Regions from separate parts of the Ensifer sp. GW101-20A05 genome, predicted to be linked through region 3. Evidence: riboswitches for the same ligand, from Rfam matches in the RefSeq annotation. Region 3 holds a riboswitch; each other region holds the start of a gene.
The links. Region 3 has a riboswitch for thiamine pyrophosphate ahead of thiC (phosphomethylpyrimidine synthase ThiC). Riboswitches for the same ligand answer to the same signal wherever they lie in the genome.

Region 1 (4,898 bases), on a different contig from region 3:
AAATCCCGGTTTCGCGTTTCGTACGGCGTGAGCAGTTCGTGCGGGGCATGCTGAACCTTGCCGACGCCTTCACCGCCCCGAGTGCTTTTCTCGCCAATCGCTATGTCGAGTGGGGCATCGCTGCCGAGAAGATCTTCGTGATCGAAAACGGCATCGTCCTGGGTGAAAAGACGCCCGCGCGTGAATTGCCTGCGCCGACGGCACGTCGCAATCGTTTTGCCTATTTCGGGCAGATGACGCCCTTCAAGGGCGTTCACGTGCTGATCGACGCGGTATCGCGTGTGCCCGACGATATCTGGGGCGACGATTCAACGCTGATGATCTTCGGCGGCAACCTCGAGCGTCAGCCGACCGAGTATCAGGAGCGCGTCGCGAAACTGATCGAGGACGCCGGCCGTCGCGTCCGCTTTTACGGCTCCTACCAGAACCAGGACATGCCGAGGCTGATGCGATCGGTCGATTGGGTTGTGATGCCCTCGGTCTGGTGGGAAAACTCACCGATCGTGATCCAGGAGGCGCTTCACCATGGCAGGCCGATCATTTGCTCCGACATCGGCGGCATGGCCGAGAAGGTTCGCGACCGGCTGGACGGCTATCATTTCCGGACCGGCAGCGCGCAAGATCTTGCTGATCGACTGATCGATGTGCTGAGCACGCCAAGGTCATGGGACAACCTCAGGGCAACGCTTAGGCGCCCAATGAGCCATGTCGACTGCGGCCGCGAACATGTCGCGCTCTACCGGAAACTGCTCAAAGAGGAGCAGCCGGTTCACCCGAGCGCCGCTGTGGCCTGAACCGAAAAGCGCTCTGTCCTCGTCTCTCACATTGCATTTACAAGTGACCGACTTCCCGACTCGACGGCCATTCCATTGCTTATCGGGCAATGGAATGGCCTGGTTTTTTAAAAGTCAACTTGAACGGTGAAACCGGCACCAAGCGCCGGAATGGAATTAATCGCCGTTCGGTTCCCACCATCGATGGAAGTGGTGAACCGGTCCCCGACCCTGCCCGATTTTGAGCGCTGCTGCGGCAACAAGCGCCTCATGCAGATAGGTCTTGGCGGCGGTAACCGCGTCTTGAAGTGTCTGCCTACGGGCAAGACCGGCGGCGATTGCGGCAGAGAGCGTGCAGCCGGTGCCATGATCGTTCCTCGTTTCAACCCGCGGGCGCGACAGGCGCAAAGCGTTGTCCCCGTTGAAGAGGATATCAGCCGCTTCGTCGCCGCTGGCATGCCCGCCTTTCATCAGCACGGCGCGCGCACCAAGCTTCAGGAGCATCTCCGCCTGGCGGCCCATTTCTGTCTCGCTTTCGGCAACGCTACGCCCCGTCATCAGTGCCGCTTCGGGCAGGTTCGGTGTCACGATAAGCCCAAGCGGCAGCAATTCCTCTTTGAGCGTCGCGATCGCATCCGGACGTAACAAAATGTCCCCTGAAGTGGCGACCATCACCGGATCGATGACTGCTAAATGCCCGTATCGCTTCAGGCCGGTCGCGATCGCAGCAATGGTCTCCTGGCGGGACATCATGCCGATCTTAACCGCGCCGACGGCGAGATCCGAAAACACCGCATCGATCTGGGCTGCGACCACGGCCGGCGAGATGTCCTCGACGGCCGTGACCCCGCGGGTGTTTTGCGCGGTGATGGCCGTGATCACGCTGGCACCATAGACGCCGAGCGCCGAAAACGTCTTCAGATCCGCCTGGATACCGGCACCGCCACCGGAATCTGAGCCTGCGATGGTAACGGCGATGGAGGTCATGCCTGGCTCCGCTGAAATGTAGAAGCGGGTCCAATGATGTCGAGCGCGCACTCAAGCCACCGGCTCAAACACGCGCAAACTGAGGCGGGTCTTCCATACAACCTCGAAGAATCCGACAGATTGAGCCGATGGGTCGGTCGTCCCGTCCCCCGGAGTTCTTCGTCGCTACATTCTAAACGGCGTATTGGCACCAGCGATCTCCCGAAACCAAAATCACGGAGATCCAGATGAACGGCGAAGACGCGGGGGTGCCAGAGAGGCCCTTGCCGTTCCTACGCCGGTATGATCCGGATCAGGTTCAAGGGTCTGGCTCACCGCCATCTCAGCACTGTCAGGTGCGCCCCTCGGCAGGCATGAATGCTATGGGAGCGTGGCAGGGGATGTCAATTGCTTGAGTTTAGCGGGCCCGTATATGCGTCGGCTCGACGCGGAAGACGGAGGACCTGAAAGGAAACAACCAGCAAAAAGGCCCCTTTTGCCTCGAGAGCATAAGGAGCCTTCCGTCTGAGCGTTCGACTTCACAGACCTTGGCAGACTATCCACCTGAAGGCCGTTAAGGCAAGGGGATTTCGAACGCGAGCCTATGCAATCCCGGAGTGATTTGGTCGGCAGCACTACCGATTCACTCAGTGGCGACGGGCCTTCCACGCATAACGATAGATGTTAGGCGCCTCATCGCATCATATCACCGCAATGTTTTGAGAATTGCACTTGCTCGGTCCAAGGCGGCTTCCGCTGCACGCGGTTCGGGTGTGACAGACAGAATATCGCGGTGTGCCATTGCGAGCACGACCTGCAACACTTCATCAGGCCAGCAGAATGAGGTGCCATCGGTCGGGGCCGCGATCGCCGGCTAGCCAATATCTCGTCGTTCGGCCAGCGCATGATCGTCTTTATCGCACGGCCTCCCCCACCCAATTCGTGACGCAGCGCCGCCGCAACGGCGGCAAAGTAGTCGTCTTAGCGGCGCGCGCTGATGCTGTAACCATTGTGCCTGTATTCGGAACCATACTGCTCACCTCCCCGGTCGATACTCCGGCATTCTGACCTCAATTCACACATGATATACCGGCACGTCATGGTTATCGGTTGGACTGAGAACGGCGACGAACACCCCCCTCGGACGAGCGACGCAAGGTTCGCGCGGCGATCTACGTTCGGATGTCGACCGAGCATCAGAAGTACTCGACCGACAACCAGATCGCCGCCATCGAGCGCTGCCCGCCAAGCGTCGCTTCGAAATCGCGTGGACATACGCCGACGAAGGAAAAAGCGCCAGATATCTTGGCAGAGTTCCAAAAGATCTCGGAGCTTCGGAAGGCAGCGTAGGAAACCGGTCCCTGCATGTTGCTGAACGGCTGCAGGAAATTTCTGACCGCAATGTTCTATTTAGCTGTCCGCTTAGTGCACTGGTTCTCTCGCTTGATGCAAGCTATCTCCGCCGTCGAGCATTCGGCAACGCCGTTGACGATCGCGCAATGCGAGCACTGGTCGGTGAACTCCAGGCAATCCGGATTGGCCTTGATGAAGTCCTGCAGACTAACATTCTCAGTCTGTCGCGGCTCAGGAATGATATCTGCAACGGGCATATCCGCCGCGTAAGCGCTCGCCATTCCCGCCATGGTGATCGCGAGGCAAACCGCGTCACGGAAGCTGAAATGGCTCATCCATTTGGTCCTCCTGAAGGCAAATCCGGACGCGGCGCAAACGGCTCTCCGTCGGGAATTGCGCAATTTCTGAGAGTGCCATCACAACAACCGTTGAGCAAGCGACCTTCCGGCGCTGCCCTCACCCCAGCTCATTGCGGATCGCCCGCATGAACACCCGTGCGCCCATGCCGATCAGCTCGTCAGGAAAATCATAGTCCGGATTGTGCAGCCGCGCGTGGTTCTCGCCGGCGCCAAGGAAGAACATCGCCGCGGGCGCCACCCGCCCGAAGAGCCCGAAATCCTCCGAGCCCTTCATCGGCAACACGCCCTCGCCGTGATCGTGGCTGACGCCCTCCTCGTCCATGGCGCGTTCCAGCGCGATGACTGCCGCTTCCGCATTGCTGCATTGGTGGAACACGTCCTCATGGCCGATCGTAACCTTCAGCCCCGCAGCCTCCGTCTCCTTGGCAACCAGCGCCTCGGCGCGGGCCACGAGATCGGCCATGCGTTCGTCGGTCAGCGTCCGCAGCGTCGCCCAGATCTCGGCATAACCGGGGCTGATGCCGAAGGCGGCCTCGCCGAGGCGGGCATGCGTCACCGTCACCAGCGTATAATCCTCGTCGAGCGGCCCGTTGTTGCCGAGCGCCGTCAGGCCGGAAAGCAGCGCGGCAACAGCGAAAGTCGGCGCAATGCCGTCCTCCGGCGTCGAGGCATGCGCCGTCTTGCCGGACAGCGAAATGCGCATACCGCGCGAAGCGCAATTGACCGGACCGGTGCGCAGCGCCGCTTCTGTAGCTGGCACTCCGCAAACCTCCGTTCCAGCGCTTGACGTAACTCAAGCGCCTGCTCCTTTCTTACGCAATGGCAGATCGCGTCGTCTGCATAGCGTTCAAACGGGATGGTCGGAAACTCCCTCTGCATCCAGCGATCGAACGCGTAGTGAAGAAAGAGATTCGCCAGCACGGGGCTAACCACAGCCCCTTGCGGAGTACCTCTCTCTCGCGCAACCACTCGGCATGCTCACAGGCGCCTGCAACCACCGTTCAAGGTAGAGCAGCCCCCATGGGCAGTCCGTGTGCAGCCGCACCGCTCACATCAGGAGATCCCAATCGATTTCGTCGAAAAAGCTCTTGATGTCGAGGTCGAGCACCCAGTCATAGGCCCAGCAACGCTGCCGAGCTTTGACCAAGGCATCATGTGCTGACTTCCCAGGCCGATATCCGTAAGAATCCCGGTGGAACACCGGCTCCAGAATCGGTTCCAGGTGCCGCTTGACTACCATCTGGGCGATCCTGTCTGAGACCGTCGGAATCCCGAGCGGCCGGGTTCCTCCAGTGTCGCCTTTTGGTATGTCAACGCGCCGCACGGGTGACGGAAAGTAGCTTCCGGAGGACATTCTATTCCAGATCCGATAGAGGTTCTTACCCAGATCCTTATCGAAGTCATCGATGGACTGCCCATCCACTCCAGACGCCCCTCTGTTGGCCTT
Region 2 (4,898 bases), 150 kb from region 3:
GGGGCCGGCTGCGGCTACGGCAATCTTGCGAGCCCCGCCTATTGGAAGAAGCTGCTCGACACGAACCAGTACGATAAGCTGCGGATCAATCTCGCGCATTTCGGCGCCTTCGACGAAATCCTGCGCCCGGGGGCGCCGACAGGCGTGATGGTCTCCTGTGCCCAGGACAAGTTTTCCGGGCCGCCGACCTGGGAAGAGATCATCGGCAGGACGATCGATCACGAGCGTCGCCCGAACCTGTTTGCGGATCTGAGCTATCTCAGCGAACTGGTCAGCAGCGACGACAAGAATCTTCACACGAAGATCCGGCAGCTGTTGGACGAATGGCTTGATGATTACGACCCGGACGCCCGCCATCTCATGTTCGGCACCGACTGGTCGATGATGGCGCTGGAGAAGGACTACAACGCCTATGTTTCGAGAATAGTCGAGCAACTGACGCTCGCCAGCGTCAGCGACGAGCACCAGCAGAATATCCTCTGGAGGAACGCTTCCCGCTTTCTCGGTCTCGACCGGCCCGGCAAAACGCGCGACCGGCTTACCGCCTATTGCGACAAGCACGGCCTGGGTTCGGCCTGGCTTTCAGAACTGGCGATTGCCTGAGGCAGAGCCACGGCGTCAGGTGATCCCGCTGTTTTCCTCGATCAGCGCCACGGCGCCGTGCGTGCAATCCACTCCCGCGTCCGCCCCTCTGGATCGGCATTCAGCGTGATATCGGTGACGACCGCGGCGCTGTCGGCGCCATGCTCGAAGACGCCGGCAATCCGGTCGATATTGAGGCCGCCGATCGCAACGAGCGGCAGCGGCGTGACGCGCTCCCGCCAGGCGGAGAGGCGCGGCAGCCCCTGCGGATCCCATTTCATCTGCTTGAGGATCGTCGGATAGATCGGTCCGAGCGCGACATAGTCGGGCTTGGCGGCAAGCGCCGTCTCCAGCTCCCTCTCGTCGTGGGTACTGAGGCCGAGCTTCAGGCCGGAAGCGCGGATTGCGGCAAGATCCGCATCCGCGAGATCCTCCTGGCCGAGATGGACGGAATCGCAGCCCTCGTCGATTGCGAGGCGCCAGTAATCGTTGACGACGAGCTGGCACCCATGACGGTCACAGATCGCCTTGGCCGCGCGGATCTCATCGCGAAGCTCCGTTTCCGGACGGTCCTTGACGCGAAGCTGCACCAGTTTCACGCCGAGCGGCACCAGCCGCCCGATCCATTGGGCACTATCGACGATGAGGTAGAAGGGGTCGAGTTTCACGCGAACACCGCCTTTCCGATGACGGGCGTGGAGGGAACGGCAAAATCGCGCGGTTCGAGCATGCCCGCCTCGAAGGCATCGCGTCCGGCGTCGATTGCCCGGGCGAAGGCGGAGGCCATGAGGGCCGGTTTCGTTGCCCCGGCGACGGCGGTGTTGAGCAGAACCGCATCGAAGCCGAGTTCCATCACTGTCGTTGCGTGTGAGGGCCGGCCGATGCCGGCATCGACTATCAGCGGCATATCCGGAAAATGGGCCCGCATGGCCCGCAGCGCCGGGATGTTCTGTGGCCCCATGGCGCTGCCGATCGGCGCGCACCAGGGCATCAGCACCTTGCATCCGGCCTCGACGAGGTGCTCGCCGACCACGAGGTCGTCGGTTGTGTAGGGGAAGACCTCGAAGCCTTCGGCGCAAAGGATGCGTGCTGCTTCGACCAGCCCGAAGACATCGGGCTGAAGCGTATCCTGATGACCGATGACTTCGAGCTTGATCCAGTTGGTGCCGAAGACCTCGCGCGCCATCTTGGCGGTCAGCACCGCCTCCGACACCGAGTGGCAGCCGGCGGTGTTGGGCAGCACGTGCACGCCGAGCGACCGGATCAGGTCGAAGAAAGCGCCGCCCTGACGGCCGCCGGCGGTTTCGCGGCGCAGCGAAACCGTGACAATCTCGGTCGCCGACGAACGAACCGCGTCTTCGAGCGCGGCAGGCGAGGGGTAGCGGGCGGTGCCCAGAAGCAGGCGGGAACGCAGTTCCTGTCCATAAAGCGTCAGCATGTCTCAGCCTCCTTTCATCGGCGAGAGAATTTCGATCCGGTCGCGATCGCTGAGGGAATGGGCCGAGCGGTCGGCTCGGTGCACCAGCTCGCCGTTGACGGCGGTGGCAAGCCAATCCCCTTCGAAGTCGAGTGCGGCCAGGAGTTCGGCAAGGGTCGTGACTGTGAGGTCGTGATCCTCGCCGTTGACGGTCAATTTCATGCGGCGTCTCCCTTCAGGTTCTGGGCAAGGGCAAGGTTCGCCGCTTCCTCGGCCAAGGCCGGTGAAAGCAGGAAGCCGTGGCGATAGAGCCCGTTGAGCGTGATGGTGTTTCCGGCGCGCATGACGCGCGGCAGATTGTCGGCAAAGGCCGGCCGGACGCCGGTGCCGGTTTCGAGAAGGCGCGCCTCGCCGAAGGCGGGGTGAAGCGCATAGGCAGCGTTCAGCAATTCCATCAGCGAACGGGCGGCAATCGGACCGCCGTCGTCGGTTTCGATCATGGTCGCGCCGCACATGAACAGACCATTGCCGCGCGGTACGATGTAGAGCGGGATGCGCGGGTGGATGAGACGGACTGGCCGCGACAATTCCACTTCGCCGGTCTGCAGATAGAGCATCTCGCCGCGCACGCCGCGCAGGCCGGCGATGGGGCCGATCCGCGAAGCGCCGCTACAGTCGGCGATCAGATCGCTGTCGCTGCTATTATCCGCCTCGCCGATGAAGGCGACGCCGTTCTCGACGAGCTTTTGCCGCAGCAAGACAAGCGCCCGGCGCGGGTCGAGATGCGCCTCGCCGGGGAAGAACAACGCCTCTCGGAAGCGACCGGCAAGCGCCGGCTCCAGTCTCGCGATCGCTTCTCCGTCGAGCCATTCGAAGCCGGACGTGCGCGAAGCGAAGCGTTTGAGTTCGCCGACGTCTCGCGGCGGAGCGACGACGAGGGTGCCGTTGCGTGACACTTCGCCCGGAAGCGCACGGTCCCACCAGTCGATGGCGCCGATGCCGCGCGTCAGCACCGTTTCCTCGGCGCTCTCGCGTTCGCACCAGGGCGCCAGCATGCCGCCGGCAAACCACGACGCCGCCCCGCAGAAGTCCGGATGTCGCTCGGCAACGGCCACCTCGACGCCACGGCCGATCAGCTCATGTGCCAAGGTCAGCCCGACGACGCCGGCGCCTTTGATCAGGACGCGCATGGTCAATGCGCCCAGCTACGGCGAGCCGAACGTCGGTCTGAAGGAAGCAGAATCGCGATGAAGATACGCATTGCCGAGGCTCCATTGTTGGAGACCCAGTTCGGACCGGAAGAGAGGGAAGGACGCCTTGCCGAGATCTGCTCGCGCGAACGCGAATGTGGCAGCGATGTCTGCACCGTCCCTACGCCAGTATGAACTGGATCAGGTTCAACGGGTCACTGCGCCGCGGAAGTCGCCTAGCAGAATCTCAGCCCCTTGTCGGGACACCCCTGGTGAATGCTTCAAACTGAGCGGCTGGAGCGGATTTTGTCAAGGGCTGCCGGCGTGTACCTCGCGTGCGGTTCTTCGGCTGAAAATTATCTATAAAAATTGAAAAGGCATGTGTTCTTGCGGCTCGGTGGTGTCGGTAGCGGGCATCGATCGGGAGATCTGCGGATCGTGCGAGGCGCAAGGTCCGCAAATCTGGGCATTTGGCGGCTGCTCTCATTGCCATCAGCTGATGCCGCCAAGGCGGAGAGTTGCGGCATTTGCCCTTCTCGTCGGCATCCGTTGAATCATATTAAGGCACGCTATGATTGAAGTAGTAGAGTGTACTCTCCTTTTGGGTGGTTGCTTGATGCGGTGCCTGTGAAAATTATAGATAATAATGGATTCTATCTATTTTGCTTTGCCGCAAACAGGGAAGTGAACGAACATGCTGGATACAAACAGATCGACCGAGCCGACCTCGGGAGCCACCAAACCCGCCAAAACCGGTTGGAATCTGGCCGACGCGCAAAAAATCTATAATTTGCCGTTCAACGACCTTCTGTATCGTGCGCAGTCCGTTCACCGCGCCCAGTTCGACCCCAATGCCATCCAGATGAGCCGCCTGCTCTCGATCAAGACCGGCGGCTGTGCCGAAGACTGCGGCTATTGCAGCCAGTCGGCGCACTACCCGACGCGGCTGAAAGCGTCGAAACTGATGGAAGTCGAACAGGTTCTTGCAGAGGCACGGAAAGCGAGGGATGGCGGCGCGACGCGCTATTGCATGGGCGCCGCCTGGCGCAGCCCGAAGGAGCGCGACATGGAGGCGATCGTCGCCATGGTCCGCGGCGTCCGGTCGCTCGGCATAGAGACCTGCATGACGCTTGGCATGCTGACGCCGGAACAATCCGGGCGGCTCGCAGATGCCGGGCTCGATTACTACAACCACAATGTCGATACGTCGGAGCGCTTCTACAGCGAGATCATCACCACCCGCAGCTTTGCCGACCGGCTGGAAACGTTGGCAAACGTCCGCGAGGCCGGCATCAAGGTCTGCGCCGGCGGCATTCTCGGCATGGGCGAGACGGCTGACGATCGGATCTCGATGCTGGTGACGCTCGCCAATCTGCCGGTGCCCCCCGAAAGCGTGCCGATCAACATGCTGATTCCGATCCCAGGCTCGAAGCTTGCCGATGCGGCGCCCGTCGATCCGATCGATTTCGTCCGCACCATCGCACTCGCCCGCATACTCATGCCCGCGTCTCACGTCCGCCTTTCAGCCGGCCGCACCGACATGAGCGACGAGATGCAGGCACTCTGTTTCTTCGCCGGCGCCAATTCGATCTTCGTCGGCGAAACGCTGCTGACCGCCGACAACCCCGGCGAGGATCACGATGCGGCACTCTTCCGCCGCCTCGGGCTGAAGCCGATGGCGCCTACGACAGAACCGGAAGCGGCCGAAT
Region 3 (4,898 bases):
ACCTCCGCCGCCTGCGCCGGTGCCGCCGGGGACGCCGCCTACGCCGCTGCCGTCACCGGTGCCCCAATCGCCACCACCCCCATCGCCGCCACCCTCTGTGCCGTTGCTTCCGCCGCTCCCGACGTTTTCGCCACCTTGGTCGCTGCCATCAGCGCCATTTTCACCATTCCCGCCGACATCGGCGTCGTCCGCATGGGCGGCGGAAATCCAGGAAAAACCCGCGGCAAAACTCCCGCTGTCGTCGAGGCGTGGCAGATCTCCAGCGAGTGCCACAAGGCCGCCTATCGACAGGGCCGTCAGTCTCAGCAGGCGTGTCCTCAAGTCATTCTCCTCGTAAACGGCGTTTTTTTCGTCGTCCTGCAAGAGCGCCGCAGAGGACGGCAGCTTGGCGTGAATGACGGGTCCGCCGGCGGCGACTTTTGCGTGAGTTTTACATATCGTTCAACCGATAAGGGGGCAAGCTATTCCCCCAGGGCCCAGCATCCGCCTTGCCGTCGGAAGGGACTACGAGGCGTCCCTCCCGACGTGTTGCGCTTTAACTCTTAGCTTCGACCTCAGCGACCGGCATATAGAGATCGCCGCCCTCGCGGTATTTCGCGGCCATTGCCTCCAGCCCTTCCTTCTGCGCTTCCGCACGAATGTCGTGCGAGATCCGCATCGAGCAGAATTTCGGGCCGCACATGGAGCAGAAATGCGCGACCTTGTGTGCCTCCTTCGGCAGGGTCTCGTCGTGGAAGTTTCGGGCCGTCTCCGGGTCGAGAGAGAGGTTGAACTGGTCCTCCCAGCGGAACTCGAAGCGGGCGCGCGAGAGAGCGTCGTCGCGCACCTGGGCGGCCGGGTGACCCTTGGCGAGATCGGCGGCGTGGGCGGCGATCTTGTAGGTGATGACGCCCACTTTGACGTCGTTGCGGTCGGGCAGGCCCAGGTGTTCCTTCGGCGTGACGTAGCAGAGCATGGCGGTGCCGAACCAGCCGATCATCGCAGCGCCGATGCCTGACGTGATGTGGTCGTAGCCCGGAGCGATGTCCGTCGTCAGCGGCCCAAGCGTATAGAACGGCGCCTCGCCGCAGACGGCGAGCTGCTTGTCCATGTTCTCCTTGATCTTGTGCATCGGCACGTGGCCGGGGCCCTCGATCATCACCTGACAATCCTTCGCCCAGGCGATCTTGGTGAGTTCGCCGAGCGTTTCGAGTTCGGCAAACTGCGCCGCGTCGTTGGCATCGGCGATCGAGCCCGGGCGCAATCCGTCGCCGAGCGAGAAGGAGACGTCATAGGCGCGGCAGATGTCGCAGATCTCCTCGAAATGCTCGTAGAGGAAGCTTTCCTTGTGGTGATGCAGACACCACTTGGCCATGATCGAGCCGCCGCGGGAGACGATGCCGGTGACGCGATCGACGGTGAGCGGGATGTAGTGCAGGCGTACGCCAGCATGGATGGTGAAATAATCGACGCCCTGTTCGGCCTGCTCGATCAGCGTGTCGCGATAGACCTCCCAGTTGAGGTCCTCGGCAATGCCATTGACCTTTTCCAGAGCCTGGTAGAGCGGCACGGTGCCGATCGGCACCGGTGAATTGCGGATGATCCATTCGCGGATGTTGTGGATGTTGCGGCCGGTCGAAAGGTCCATAACCGTATCGGCGCCCCACCGCGTCGCCCAGACCATCTTCTCGACCTCCTCGGCCATCGACGAGGTGACAGCGGAGTTGCCGATATTGGCGTTGATTTTCACCAGGAAGTTCCGCCCGATGATCATCGGCTCGGATTCCGGATGGTTGATGTTGGCGGGCAGGATCGCTCTGCCGCTGGCGATTTCCTGGCGCACGAACTCCGGTGTCACATGGTCGGGGATATGGGCGCCGAAGCTTTCGCCGTCGCGAGCTATCGCGCGTGCCGCATCGCGGCCGAGGTTCTCGCGGATCGCCACGAACTCCATCTCCGGCGTGATGATGCCGGCGCGGGCGTAGGCAAGCTGCGTTACCGCCTTGCCGCCAGTCGCCTTGAGCGGCGCGTGCTGGAACGGGAAGGTCGGCGTCAGCCGGTCGCCGCTGGCAAAACCGTTGTCTTCAGGACGGACGATGCGCCCCTCGTAGGTTTCCACGTCGCCGCGCCCGACGATCCAGTTGCGACGGAGTCGCGGCAGCCCCGCCTCGATGCTGATCTCCGCATCGTCGGCGGTATAGGCGCCGGAGGAATCGTAGACGGTAACCGGCGGCTCGCCGGAGGTCGGGTGCAGCGCGATCTCGCGCATCGGCACGCGGATATCCGGGTGGAGGATGCCTGATTTGTGGACCTTGCGGGAGGCGGGAAGCGGGCCTTGGGTGACCGTGAGAGGGGTGGGCTTTGTGGCAATATTCATGACGAGGCTCCAAGTTTGCGATTGGAGACCCAGTTCTGATGCCGGAAGGATGAAAGACGCTCCGCCAGGTGCTGGACGCACGGAATCCTGGCTTCGATATCTGCACCGTCCCTACGCCAGTATGAACTGGATCAGGTTCAACGGGTCACTGCGCCACAGCCGGTAAGCCGGCCATCCAGCAGAATCTCAGCCCCTTGCGGGACCCCCCTGGTGAATGCCCAAGAGATAGCCATCGAACGGCACGGGTCGTCAAGCGCGAATTCGCCCGTCGACGAAGATGCAATTTTTGGGTGTATTTTGGCCGCTGACGAGAGTTAGCTGCCGGATTTTTCCGGAACGCCGCGCTCCGCATAGTCGGCTCGGTTGATGCCGTGGCGCTGGAGCTTGTCGTAGAATGTCTTGCGCGGAATACCGAGCGCCTCGATCGTCGCCTTGACGTCGCCGCGCTGGGCGCGAAGCACTTCCTTCAGGATCTCTGCCTCGTAGTGTTCGAGCCGTTCCGGTAGCGCGAAACCCGGCTGTTCTGCTGGCGCAACCGGCTGTCCCAGCGGGCCTTCGACGCCGAGCGCCACGCGTTCGGCAAAATGTGAGAGTTCGCGCACATTGCCGGGCCAGGCATGGGTCATCAGGTGTTGCTGCACTGCCGGCGAGACGTGAGGCACGTCCCGCTTGAAGCGCTCCGCCGCCCGCGTCAGGAAGTGCGAAAAGAGCAGCGGGATATCATCGCGGCGCTCGCGCAGCGGCGGGATCGACAGCGTTACGACGTTCAATCGGAAGTAGAGATCTTCACGAAAGTCCCCGCGCTGGGCCGGGTCGCCGAGATCGATCTTGGCGGCGGCGATGACGCGAATATCGACGGGGCGCACCTGGTTGGTGCCGAGCGGCGTGATCTCGCGGGCTTCGAGAACGCGCAGCATCTTGACCTGGGTCGCCGGCGGCATCGCCTCGATCTCGTCGAGGAATAGCGTGCCGCCGCTCGCGTGTTCGATCCGGCCCACACGCTTCTTCAGGGCGCCGGTGAAGGCGCCCTGTTCGTGACCGAAGAGTTCGCTCTCGATCACCGTTTCCGGCAGCGCGCCGCAGTTCAGCGCCACGAAATTGCCGTCGCGGCGCCGGCTCCAATTGTGGAGCAGCGTCGCGACCACCTCCTTGCCGCTGCCGGTTTCACCGGCGACGAGCACGTCGACATCCGTGTCGGCGATGTGCCGGATCGTCTGGCGCAAGCGCTCCATGACCGGCGTCTGGCCGATCAGCGGCAGGCTGTCGCCGGCCGTTTCGGCCGCCCGTTTGAGCGCGCGGTTCTCCATGACGAGACTGCGCTTTTCCAGCGCGCGGCGCACGCTCTGCACCAGCCGGTCGGCGGCAAAGGGTTTTGGGATGAAGTCGTAGACGCCATCCTGCAGCGCCTGAACTGCCATCGGTATGTCGCCGTGGCCGGTCACCAGGATCACGGGCAGGTCGGCATCGAAGGCAGCGATGCGGCGAAAGAGCTGCAGCCCGTCGATGCCGGGCATGCGGATATCACTGACGACAATGCCATCAAAATTCGCGTCGAGGGTTCCCAAGGCTTCGGCGGCGCTTGCAAGCGAAGTGACGGCGAATCCGGCGAGCTCCAGCGTCTGCGTCATCGCCTTGCGCAGATCGTTGTCGTCGTCGATGAGGTAGACGGATGGCTGCATCGCTCAGGCCCTCTTCAGGCGCACCGTGAAGACGGTGCCCTTGTCGCTGGTTTCGACTGATATCTCGCCGCCATAGTCGGCGACGATCTCCTGGGAGATGGCGAGTCCAAGGCCGAGCCCTTCGTCCTTCGAGGTGTTGAACGGCGTGAACAGATCCTCGCGGATATGCTGTGGTATGCCGGGGCCGTTGTCGGTAACGACAAGCAAGACCGTGCCGGAAGGGTCCTCCTCACAGCGCACGCGGATCTCGGCATCGCTGCGCTCGCCGAGTGCCTCCAAGGCATTCTGCAGGAGATTGATCAGGACCTGTTCAAGACGGATGCGGCTGCCGTAAACGCTGAGCCCGTTTTCCGGCAGGTCGATGACGATGGCATCCATGCGGCCGGCAAAGCGGCTGCGAAGCAGCATCAAGGCGCCCTCGATCACCTCGCGCATCGGTGTCGGCTCGGCGACGAAGCGGCCCTTGCGGGCAAAGCTGCGGAGTTCGTCGGTGATGGTACCGACCCTTTCGGTCAGCTCGGCGATGCTGACGAGGTTCTCCACCGCCGTTTGCTGCTGCCCCCGGTCGAGGAAGGTGCGGGCATTGTCGGCATAGGCGCGGATGGTCGCGACCGGCTGGTTGATCTCGTGGGCGACGCCGGCGGCCACCTGGCCGAGGATCGCCAGACGGTTCGCCTGAACCAGTTCCTGCTGCACGGCCTGGAGCTTCTCGCCGGTGCGCCGGTGATCGGCAATCTCCGTTTCGAGATGATCACGCGCAAGGCTGAGATCCTGGGTGCGCTCCGCCACGCGGTGCTCCAGTTCATCGCGCGCGGCACGCTCCCTTGTCGCAACCAAGGTCAGGGCCTGGCGACGACGCAGGA

Region 1: it holds a riboswitch for thiamine pyrophosphate, as region 3 does, so the genes downstream of both, thiD (bifunctional hydroxymethylpyrimidine kinase/phosphomethylpyrimidine kinase) here and thiC (phosphomethylpyrimidine synthase ThiC) in region 3, are expected to answer to the same signal.
Region 2: it holds a riboswitch for thiamine pyrophosphate, as region 3 does, so the genes downstream of both, thiO (glycine oxidase ThiO) here and thiC (phosphomethylpyrimidine synthase ThiC) in region 3, are expected to answer to the same signal.

Annotation. Positions count from the first base shown of each region.
Region 1 is NZ_JBWKZT010000028.1:22,441-27,338, forward strand. It holds gene AC070A_RS33390 (glycosyltransferase family 4 protein) at 1-794, shown strand, start outside; gene thiD (bifunctional hydroxymethylpyrimidine kinase/phosphomethylpyrimidine kinase) at 951-1,760, opposite strand; TPP riboswitch at 2,013-2,115, opposite strand; gene AC070A_RS33400 (hypothetical protein) at 3,146-3,427, opposite strand; partial or broken gene AC070A_RS33405 (M20/M25/M40 family metallo-hydrolase) at 3,549-4,190, opposite strand; partial or broken gene ltrA (group II intron reverse transcriptase/maturase) at 4,199-4,898, opposite strand, start outside.
Region 2 is NZ_JBWKZT010000002.1:231,733-236,630, reverse strand. It holds gene AC070A_RS06215 (amidohydrolase family protein) at 1-603, shown strand, start outside; gene AC070A_RS06210 (thiamine phosphate synthase) at 645-1,250, opposite strand; gene AC070A_RS06205 (thiazole synthase) at 1,247-2,020, opposite strand; gene thiS (sulfur carrier protein ThiS) at 2,024-2,221, opposite strand; gene thiO (glycine oxidase ThiO) at 2,218-3,189, opposite strand; TPP riboswitch at 3,350-3,470, opposite strand; gene bioB (biotin synthase BioB) at 3,884-4,898, shown strand, end outside; gene AC070A_RS06185 (8-amino-7-oxononanoate synthase) at 4,897-4,898, shown strand, end outside.
Region 3 is NZ_JBWKZT010000002.1:80,671-85,568, reverse strand. It holds gene AC070A_RS05495 (hypothetical protein) at 1-321, opposite strand, end outside; gene thiC (phosphomethylpyrimidine synthase ThiC) at 536-2,356, opposite strand; TPP riboswitch at 2,447-2,575, opposite strand; gene AC070A_RS05485 (sigma-54-dependent transcriptional regulator) at 2,671-4,035, opposite strand; gene AC070A_RS05480 (sensor histidine kinase) at 4,039-4,898, opposite strand, start outside.